2 regions of the Caproicibacterium amylolyticum genome follow, and region 2 is predicted to be linked to the other one. Evidence: riboswitches for the same ligand, from Rfam matches in the RefSeq annotation. Region 2 holds a riboswitch; the other holds the start of a gene.

Region 1 (5,419 bases), 1.5 Mb from region 2:
ACAGGAAACTCGCTGCAGCTTTTTTGCGCGTAATCTTTTACGAAAAGTTTCGCCCACCATTTCAAGGGCGCCGGGGTTTGGGGCAGCGCCCCAAGGTTTTGCTTTTGGTCCTTGCCCTTAGTATCCTCAGAGGAGCTAGAAGGGTTTGGGGGCCTGCGATAGAGGCCCCAAGGTCTTGACCTTTGCTTAGAACTTATCAGAAACTACAAATATTGTTTCAAGCAATTCCTTGCGGCGTGGCTTCGCCGTCGCAGGGAACGCTGCTGGTTCTCCCTTTTGATGCTAAGAGCTTTACGGTCAAAAGATAAGGCCGTGGGCTTCGCCCACACCTACCGCCTTTGAAAAGGCGGTCGAAACTTTTCATGTAAGGGCGGCGAAAAAATAATGCTTTTAAAGCACTCGCTTTTTGGCGCGTTTTCGGTACAGCATGCCGCAAAACGGAGCGCAAACCAGCAGCAGCGCACCCATTAAGCCGATGGCAGTGGCAGGGGTGCCGGCGGCTGTGGAAACCGCGCCGCTCAGCGGACTTGCGGCAATCATCAGCAGGCTGTACAGCATACTGACAACGGAAACCAGTGTGGCCCGCTGATCACTTGGAAAGGTGTCATTCAGCGCAGCCTCTGAAACAGTATCCAGCATGCCGTCGAACAAAGCGGCAAATGCAGTGCCTGCAATGGAAAGAGGAATCAGGCCGACAGCTGCGCAGAGTGTGCCGGCACCGGCGCAGACGGCACAAAGCATGGCAAGCGCGAAGCAGGAGTGCTTTCGTGCGGCACGCGGTGCAAGGGCAACGCCTGCGGAGCCAATTAAGTCGATCAGCAGCAGCGGGATGCCGATTGCACCTGCGGGCAGGCCGATTGCCGGCAGATAGTCCTGTAGAAGCATTAATGTAATGTAATTTGCTGTGGAAACTCCTGCAGTAGAAAGCATAATACAGGCGGCACGGGGATTTTTCCGCAGAAATGAGAAACTCTGTTTAAAATGTACCGCAAGCCGGTGCGGCAGTTGGGAAAGCGGCTCGTGGCTGCGGTTTTTCTGCACTTCTGTTACAAGCGGTTCCGTCATGACGGAAGCGACAATGCTGGATGCCACACCGAGCGCGGCGGAAAGCAGATAGCATGCCTGCCAGCCCACAGTAACGGCCCACATGCTGCTTAAACCGGAAATTGCGAAAATGACCCGGTAAATCACATTCTGCCGGGAGCTGACGCTTATGTAGCGGTCTGCCTGATTTACCATCAGCAGGCTGTCATAAGTCAGCGCTTGCTCGGTGCCGGACATAAGGTTATAGCTGAGTGCATTGACAATCATGGAAAGCAGTACGCCGGTGAAATTGTCAATTCCCAACATAAAAGCACAGCCGGCGGCAATCATAATTCCACTGCAGACAAGCGTGCGCTTGCGGCCCAGCAGGTCAGCAAACATACCGCTGGGAACTTCACACAGAAAGCTGACAAGGTGAAACACGCCCTCCGCAATGCCGACCTGCGCCAAGCTGAACCCACGCTGAATCAGCAGGAAAACCCAGATGGCGTCCGTTACACGGAAAGCGGTTATAAGTTGAAAAAGATATAATTTCAGAAGTTGACTTCGAATATGCATAATTTTGCATCTCCTTTTTATTTGTTCAGCAATCGAATAAAAAGGGAAATGCACCCGCGCACAAAAAAGGACCGCGGCAAAACGCCGCGGCCCGCAAAAATTGCAGAACCGGTTTGTTTACCGCAAAAAGGGTACACTATCCCTGTTTGCAGCAAAATCCGGTCCAAACTGAAGCAGTTTTACCAGTGTTGCACAAATCATGTGTGTACCCTCCTTTCGGCAAATTTTTTATATTATATCATGAAACGTATTTGAACGCAAGTTAAAAATCATGATCTTCTTTTTTTTCTTTCTGCAGGCCATTGGGAATTTTGTTTTCCGGCTTGGGAATCGTATAAATGTCGGTAAATGATTCCGCTTCTGCTTCAGACACAGGGGGAGCCATGATCAGTCCGGTACATTCCTGCGTGGAAACAACATTGTCCACGTCATTCAGGTAGTCATCGGTGTAGCCCAAAAGGTCTTTATCCTGCTGCTGTGCTTTTTTTGCTTTCTGCTTCATTGTCTCATCTCCTTTGCAGAGTTAGTTTGTCCGCAGTGCGGAAAAGTAGGCGTGCAAAATATTGCCTGCCGAATATAATTTCGCTGCATATTCTGTAAAGAGGTGATAATCATGTTTCCATATATCGGAAAATATAAAGCATTTACAGATTTAATTGATCATAGCGAGCCTGTTGCAAGGGCGCAGATACGCGGTACTGGAAATTATCGTCCGATACACGGTGTACTGCGGCTTTATGATGCGCCGGGCGGCACAGTAGTGACCGCAGAAGTTTTTCGTTTGCCAGCGGAAAAAAAGCCGTGTGCTGCTAATATTTTTGCACTGCATATTCACAGCGGCAGCAGTTGCACGGGTACAGAGGAAGACCCTCTGAAAAACACCGAAGGTCATTTTAATCCGGAGGACTGCCCACATCCGGCACACGCCGGTGACTTGCCGCCGCTGTTCGCTTCACGTGACGGCTACGCATGCATGGCGGTATTTACAGACCGTTTTAAGCCCAAAGATGTGATTCGGCGTACAGTCGTGATTCACAAAAACCCGGATGATTTTACCACACAGCCTGCGGGGAATGCAGGGGAGAAAATTGCCTGCGGTGAAATCTATCTGGCAAAGAGAACTTGACAAAAAATGATGTCTGTGCAATACTAATAACGGTTAAAAAATACGGCGAATGCCGTCATATGGCTTTGCAGGGGTGCTCGACTGAGCTGAGAGAGCGGTAACGCTTGACCCTTTGAACCTGTCAGTTAATACTGTCGTAGGAAGCAAATCGTACTTGAATGAATTTTTGAAGCACAGTTGCCGCTTACGCGCAGCTGTGCTTTTTTGCACGGAGTTTTGCGGTGAGCATAGCCAAAAGCATTCCCCAAAAGAAAGGGTTATGAGCAATGGAATTTCATACACAGATAGAGGCAGCCAGAAAAGGAATCTTTACACCGCAGATGCAGAATGTTGCACAGGAGGAGCACATTGCCCCGGAAATATTGATGCAGCGTGTGGCGGCGGGCACCATAGTAATTCCGGCAAACCGGAATCATAAAAATCTGCGGGCATGCGGTGTGGGGCAGGGCCTGCGCACGAAAATCAACGTGAACCTTGGTATTAGCGGCGACTGCCGGGATTATATGTGCGAATTGGAAAAAGCGAAACTTGCCTTAAAATATGATGCGGAAGCCATTATGGACTTGTCCAATTACGGCAAAACGAATACATTTCGCAAGCAGCTGCTGGAACTTTCCCCTGCCATGATTGGTACAGTGCCGATGTATGACGCGGTTGGTTATTTGGAGAAGGATCTGCGTGACATTAAGGCAAAGGATTTTTTGGAGGTTGTGCGTGCGCACGCGGCAGAAGGCGTGGATTTTGTCACGATTCATGCGGGCATTAACCGTAAATCAATTGACAGCTTTGAGCGCAGCGGCCGCAGAATGAATATTGTTTCCCGCGGCGGTTCGCTGATTTATGCTTGGATGAAAATGACCGGGAATGAAAACCCGTTCTTTGAGTATTTTGACGATTTGATGGACATCCTTTACGAACAGGATGTTACCATTTCGCTTGGAGATGCCATGCGGCCGGGCTGCAACGATGATGCAACAGATGCCGCTCAGGTCAGCGAACTGGTGGAACTTGGCCTTTTAACAGAGCGTGCATGGAAGCACAACGTGCAGGTTATGATTGAAGGTCCCGGACATATGACACTGAATGAGATTGCACCGAATATGCTTTTGGAAAAGCGGCTGTGCCACAATGCACCATTTTATGTGCTTGGGCCTCTTGTAACCGATATTGCGCCCGGCTATGACCACATTACTTCGGCGATCGGCGGTGCGGTGGCTGCTGCGGCAGGCGCGGATTTTCTGTGCTACGTGACGCCAGCGGAACATTTGCGGCTGCCCAGTATTCCTGATGTAAAAGAGGGGATTATCGCAGCGAAAATTGCTGCACACGCCGGTGACCTTGCCAAAGGTTTGCCGGGAGCGCGGGAATGGGACAACCGCATGAGCGATGCGCGCCAGAAGCTGGATTGGGACGCCATGTTTGACCAGGCGTTGGACCGCGAAAAGGCAGAAGAGTATTTTAAAAGCACAAATCCAACGGACAAACATACCTGTACCATGTGCGGGAAAATGTGCGCGGTGCGAAACATGAACAGGATTATGAACGGAGAAAATGTTTTACTAAAATAATTTCTCACTTTTAAGGCCAAAATGCATTTGATGCATTTTGGTCCTTTTGGTTTAAGGAAATCTGTATTTGATGAAAAAGCAAACTATATTTCTGTTTACCATAATTATGAAAAAAATTACAAAATTTGTTGACAACCCTCGAATCACCGAGTATCATGGAATCGATTCCGTAATTTAAGTTTAAAGTTAAAGGAGGTGGACGCCTTTGAATGCGAATGCAGCCATTGGCGCCAAAGTCAAAGAGCTTCGTACCCAGAAAAAATACACATTAAAGCAGCTAAGTGAGGCCTGTGGTTTGTCAATTGGGTTCCTTTCTCAGTTTGAGCGGGGAATTTCTTCGATTGCATTAGACTCACTGGAAAAGCTGGCGAATGTGCTTGAGGTGCCGCTTTCTGTTTTGTTTGAAGAAAGCAGAGGTCCGGTTACCAAGGATCCGGTTATACATCGAATTGACCTGCAGCCAAGCAAAGTCAGTGCGCAGATTTATCAGTATTTGCTGAAGAAACCGGATACGGAATTTGCAATGCTCCCGCGTATCTTTGCTTTAATGCCTTTGGAAGATGACAAGGAATTGCCGGAAATGTATGCACATGATGGGGAAGAATTTGTATACATACTGGAGGGTGTTGTCACATTTTTTCTGGAGGACGGACAGTATGTGCTGTATCCCGGTGACAGTATCCATATCCATTCCTACCAGCGCCACAACTGGATGAACCGCACGACCCGGGTGGCAAAAATTCTAACAGTCAATACACCAAATCCACTGCAGTCGAACGCGGCGGAAAAAGGCATCAGTTGAGTACGTTTTGCTTTGTAAAAGTTCCCACGCACTGAAAAATGCTGCGCGGGGACTTTCTTTTTTGCTTTGATTATGAAAGTTTTCAGTGTAAATGATTCATAAATAAAAGTAAGCAATGAAAGTTACGGGGAAAACAAAGCTTTTGAAAAGTTTACTTGTGTGTTGCTGGACGCTTTAGAAATTTTGTGTTATAATCACGGGTGAAAACGCGAAATGTATTTTATACTGCACGTACAGCAGAGAAAAGAATGCAGTGTCTGGTACCTGGAGGAATGCACAGTGGATTACCTGAATAAAAATGTTGCACAGAATTTACGCAGC
Region 2 (5,419 bases):
GCTGCGCTGGGGTATCATTGAGAAAAACCTTTATTCAGACAAACAGTCCGGCAAGGATTTTAACCGGCCGGAGTACCAAAAGCTGCGAAGAAAAATTCGGCGTGGGGATGTGCTGGTTGTAAAGTCTATCGACCGCCTCGGCCGCAACTATGATGACATTCAGGAGGAATGGCGTTACATTGTTAAGGAAAAGGGCGCGGACATCGTGATTTTGGACATGCCGATTTTAGATACGCGAACCAACAAAGATTTAATCGGTACCCTGATTTCAGACATTGTGCTGCAGCTTTTGTCCTATGTAGCGCAGGCGGAACGGGAATTTATCCGTCAGCGGCAGGCGGAGGGAATCGCCATTGCAAAAGCACAGGGCAGGCACCTGGGGCGCAGGGCGAATGCGCTGCCGGAAGGCTTTGTGGAGGTTTATGGGAAAATCCAGAGCAGGGAGCTGACTTATCAGCAGGCTGCGGAAGAACTGGGCATTCCTTATGACCGGCTGCGGGGGATTATTTACCGTTACCGAAAGGCACAGAAAAAAGCGTAAAATGAAAGGGCACTTTTCACAGCTCACAAGCCGTGGGAAATGCCCTTTCAATATTGTATCAATTCAGCAGGTCGGAAACTGCGGCGTGAAGCTTTTGTGCAGCGGCTTCCGGATTTTCAGATTTCATAATCGCGGAGACCACTGAGATTCCGGCAATCGGCACGCCTTTTAAAGCCTGACAGTTGCCGAGGTTCAGTCCGCCGATGGCGATTGCGGGAATAGAAACCGCGCGGCAGATGTCACTGAGTACGGCAATCGGGGTTAAAGTGGTTATTACTTTGGTTGTGGTTGGGTAAATTGCGCCAACACCCAAGTAGTCCGCACCGCCTTTTTGGGCGGCGAGTGCCTGCGCAACGGTTTTTGCGGAAGTACCCACGATTTTATCATTGCCGACGATTTTTCTGGCAGCCCAAACAGGCAAATCTTCCTGCCCAATGTGCACGCCGGCGGCGTCACAGGCAACCGCAATATCCGCGCGGTCGTCAATAATCAAGGGAATCCCGTAAGCATCTGTGATTTCTTTTACGGCCTTTGCAAGGTGCAGGTATTCGCGGGTGGATTTCTTTTTTTCCCGCAGCTGCACCAGAGTCACTCCACCACGGCAGGCCTGCTCCACTTTTGTGAGAAAGTCTTTTTCAGAAAGTCCGTCACTGCAGGTGACGAGGTACAGGGTGAGATCTATTTTCATTTTGGCTGCTTCCTTTTCCATTCAAAATATGTATTGTGTATCCTCTCTAAAATAACATGATTCGATAAGCAGGAAAGGTGGTCTAACAGAGCAATGTGGAAGCTGCCTGCACCGGGAACCTCCTGCGAAAGCTCTCCTGCAATTCCCAACATGGCAGCGGCAAGGACAGCGCTGCCGAACGCATCTCCCTGCGAAAGAAAAGCTGCTGTCAGTGCTGTCAGCATGCAGCCGGTGCCGGTTACGAGCGACATCCGGCTGCACCCGTTGGAAATTCCGCAAAGCAGGGTGCCGTCAGAAATTAGGTCTACTTCGCCGGTTGCCATGGCAACGGCGCCTGTTTGTGCGGAAAGCTGCTTGAGCAGGCTGCCGGCCTGCGGTGCGGTTCCCAATGTAATGCGGTCATACGTGCCGGCATCTACACCAACAGAGGCGTTTGGTACGCCGCAGAGAGCTTTTATCTCCGAAAAATTGCCTTTGATGACGCTTGGGCGGCACTCCGCAATCAGGTGCTTGGCATAGTCTAGCCGCAGTGAACTGCAGGCAATGCCCACCAGGTCCAGTATGGAGGGGATCTGCTGCTTTTTTGCGGTTCGGCCGGAAAGCAGCATGGATTCCATGCGCGCATCGGTGATGTTGCCGAGGTTCAATGCCACTGCCTGTGCGGCTGCCGTGATTTCGCTGACTTCTCTGGGGTGTTCCGCCATAATCGGCTTTGCTCCAACTGCCAAAATGACGTTGGCGCAGTCGTTGATGGAAATCGGATTTGTAATGCAGTGAATCAAGGGGGCAGTATCCTGTACCTGCTGGCGGATATCCAATAATTCAGAGATTGACTTTGGCTGGACGTGCATAGATTTTTGCCCCCAGACTTTTTTGCATTTTTATTAACGTGCCGCCCCGCTGCAGAGCAGTTAGGAACAGCAATGCGATTGCGCCGCCCATCAGGGTCGCTCCGGTGAACATCGGGATGTAAAAAATCCAGGTAAGCCCCGCTCTGCCCCAAAGGAACGTCATAATCGGGTAGGAAACGACTGCCCCAATGATGCCGGTACCAATTACTTCGCCGAGTACGGCAAAAATCAGCTTTCCATTGGAAATGCGGTACAAAATACCTGAAAGTGCTGCGCCGAATACGGCACCAGTCAGCGCAAGCGGCGGAATGCCCATCAGCGTCATTCGGATAATGCCGATAATCACAGCACACCCAAGCGCATACCATGGGCCAAACAAGACCGCACACGTGATGTTGATAAGGCTGGACATGGGGCACATCCCCTCAATGCGCAGGATTGGCGAGATGACAACACCAACGGCTATCATGAATGCCATGGTGACCATTTTTAATACATGACTTTTTTTCATACGGCTTTTACACTCCTTTAAAGCAAAAACGACAGACTGCTTCTTTGCAGCTGCCGCATTTCAGTCTTTAAAGGTTTATGCAAAGGGCAGAAAAATCCCAAACAGCTTTTGTGCAGCAGAATCTGCAAAGCGGTCGAAACTGAAAAGTTTCCTCTCAACCCGAAACACGGGCTCCCTCGCTATTTGGTTGTTTTGCTGCTGCCAGACGCAGGGCGCTCCCCCTTCATCTGTTTCCTGACGCATCAGGGCAGCGGATTTTTCTGCACTCCTTTCCAAAAGTTCATGAAAAAAGGGACACCCACGCATGGATGCCCCTAAAAAGTCTGCGATAACTTCCTACGGTGGCATTACCCACATCAGGTGAAGGGTCGAAGCAAACGCTTCCTCTCAGCCTTTCGGCTCCCCTGTTTTCCTGCCTATGATATCACGCAAAGGCAGGTTTGTCAATTCGCGTCGAAACCGGGTTGCAGTGCGGCGGCTTCTGCTTTATACTGAAAAAAGGATGTAGAGAAAAGACAAACTGTGTTTTCCGTCACTTTCTATAGCAGTCCAACAAAGTAATGCATAATTGAAAAATCACTTTCTGTCGCTTCCTTAGAGCAATGCTCATAATTACTAAGGCCCTGGGCTTGCAGCCCAGACCTGCTTCTCATGCTGCTAAAGTCAAGAGCAGGTCGCGGAGGGCGTTGCCCCCGCACCCCCAGTCGCTTTCTAAGAAAGCGATGGAAAGTAATGTTTTGAACAGAAAGGACCATACAAAATGAAAACAGCATTGACGATTGCCGGCAGCGATTCCAGCGGAGGTGCCGGCATTCAGGCAGACCTGAAAACCATGACGGTGAACGGTGTTTACGCAATGAGTGCCATTACTGCGCTGACTGCTCAGAACACGACTGGCGTAACGGATATTTTGGAGGTTCCGCCGCAGTTTTTGGCGGAACAACTGGACGCTGTTTTTACCGATATCTTTCCGGATGCTGTAAAAATCGGCATGCTGGCTTCCAGTGATCTGATTGCGGTAACTGCGAAAAAGCTTACCCAGTATCACGCGAAACATGTTGTGGTGGATCCGGTGATGATTTCTACCAGCGGTTTCAGACTGCTGCAGAAAGCTGCGGTTTCTGTTTTAACGACCCGACTGCTGCCGCTGGCAGAGATGGTAACGCCGAACATTCCTGAAGCGGAGCTGCTTTCTGAAATTAAAATCACTTCCGAAGAAACTACCGCAGCCGCGGCAAAAGAAATCTGCAGGCGCTTTGGATGCGCTGTGCTGCTGAAAGGCGGGCACAGTGTGGGTGGAGCCAACGACTTTTTGTGGAACAACGGAGTTGGAAAGTGGTTTTGCAGCAGCCGGATTGATAACCCGAATACACACGGCACCGGCTGCACGCTTTCCTCCGCAATCGCGGCGAACCTTGCCAAAGGTTTTGACTTGGAAATTTCGGTACAGCGCGCGAAAGATTACCTTTCCGGTGCGATTGCCGATATGCTGAACCTGGGTCGCGGTGCCGGCCCCATGAACCATGCCTTTGATATTAAACCGGCATATAAAGAGGAAAAAGATTAAAAAGGTGCACCTCTGAAATTACTTTCCATCGCTTTCTTAGAAAGCGACCGCAGTGTGGCGCGCGTAGCGCCACGGCCTTTCTCTTGACCTTGCTCTTATATCATAAGAAGCGCTCGCGGGTTTGGGAGCCTGCAAGTCAGGCTTCCAAGGCCTTCTCCTAAAGCTCAAAACTCCGTTAGAAAATCGACCCCTTGTGAGGGATTCCCATCCCTCCTGCACTTTTTTACACGATAAAGGAAGACTACTAGTCGCTAAGAAAGCGACGGAAAGTAGTAATTGCCGCTTATGTTTCGCTGCGCTTTCCGTTTTGCCGGAACTGTGTAGGCGAGCAGTGCATATACCTGCGAAAGGTTTTGTTAAAGTAGCTGATATTGTTAAAGCCGACCAAACCGGCAATTTCACCGATTTCTTTGTCAGTTTCCTGCAGCAGTACGCCGCTTTCACTGATGCGGCAGGAGTTAATGTATTCCACTGTTGAAAGATTGATCATTGACCGGAAAAAGCGGCAGAACTGTCCCTCACTCATTTGAAATTCCGCTGCCAGTTCTGCCAGGGTGATTTTCTGCCGGTAATGTTCCTGTATATAGTTTAAAACTGCTTTGATGCGCACAATGCGGTAGTCGCTGAGTCCGGTGGCTTCTTGGGCGGATTGTGAGTGCGCAAACAGCAGGTACCACATTTCATAAAGCTTTGCTTTGAGGAGCAGTTCGTAGGCTGTCTCCTGCTGCAGATAGATGTTCTGAACCTGCGTGAGCAGAACAAGTACCTCTTGTTCCCAATTTTCCTGCGGCCGAATATGTTCCGGGAAACGGACCTTGTTGTGCAGCACTGGTTCCACGTATTTTTGCCAGATGCTGTCGTTACCGTAATTGCCCAGTAGAGAGGGACTGAACACAACAGCGAAAAAGCAAAAGGGCTCTTTTGCCACAGCGGTGGCAGAGTGCAGGCGGTTTGTGTTTACAAAAAGCAGGTCACCTTTTTGCACACGGTAATTTTCGGCATCAATGTGAAAATCCGCGCAGCCGCGGGTAACTACCAAAAATTCCAGTTCTGCATGCCAGTGGCTAACGATACGTTCCTGCAGGCAGACGTCTGTTTCAAACACGTGTACCATTAGCGGAAACATGGCATCGCCGTGCGGTATTTTTTCTTTTAGTGAATCATGGTCCATTTTGACTGTGCCTTTCTGAAAACAGCAGGATTGTGTTAATACTTGTTAATTTTATTCAAGATTTAAGAATTAGAAATCAGTATAGTATCA

Evidence for each region. Region 2 has a riboswitch for thiamine pyrophosphate ahead of thiW (energy coupling factor transporter S component ThiW). Riboswitches for the same ligand answer to the same signal wherever they lie in the genome.
Region 1: it holds a riboswitch for thiamine pyrophosphate, as region 2 does, so the genes downstream of both, thiC (phosphomethylpyrimidine synthase ThiC) here and thiW (energy coupling factor transporter S component ThiW) in region 2, are expected to answer to the same signal.

Annotation. Positions count from the first base shown of each region.
Region 1 is NZ_CP060696.1:2,045,476-2,050,894, reverse strand. It holds gene H6X83_RS09805 (MFS transporter) at 391-1,602, opposite strand; gene H6X83_RS09800 (hypothetical protein) at 1,865-2,104, opposite strand; gene H6X83_RS09795 (superoxide dismutase family protein) at 2,216-2,728, shown strand; TPP riboswitch at 2,788-2,888, shown strand; gene thiC (phosphomethylpyrimidine synthase ThiC) at 2,995-4,296, shown strand; gene H6X83_RS09785 (helix-turn-helix domain-containing protein) at 4,502-5,098, shown strand; gene H6X83_RS09780 (helix-turn-helix domain-containing protein) at 5,378-5,419, shown strand, end outside.
Region 2 is NZ_CP060696.1:552,724-558,142, forward strand. It holds gene H6X83_RS02475 (recombinase family protein) at 1-541, shown strand, start outside; gene thiE (thiamine phosphate synthase) at 600-1,229, opposite strand; gene thiM (hydroxyethylthiazole kinase) at 1,226-2,047, opposite strand; gene thiW (energy coupling factor transporter S component ThiW) at 2,052-2,591, opposite strand; TPP riboswitch at 2,908-3,007, opposite strand; gene thiD (bifunctional hydroxymethylpyrimidine kinase/phosphomethylpyrimidine kinase) at 3,352-4,158, shown strand; gene H6X83_RS02500 (AraC family transcriptional regulator) at 4,442-5,329, opposite strand.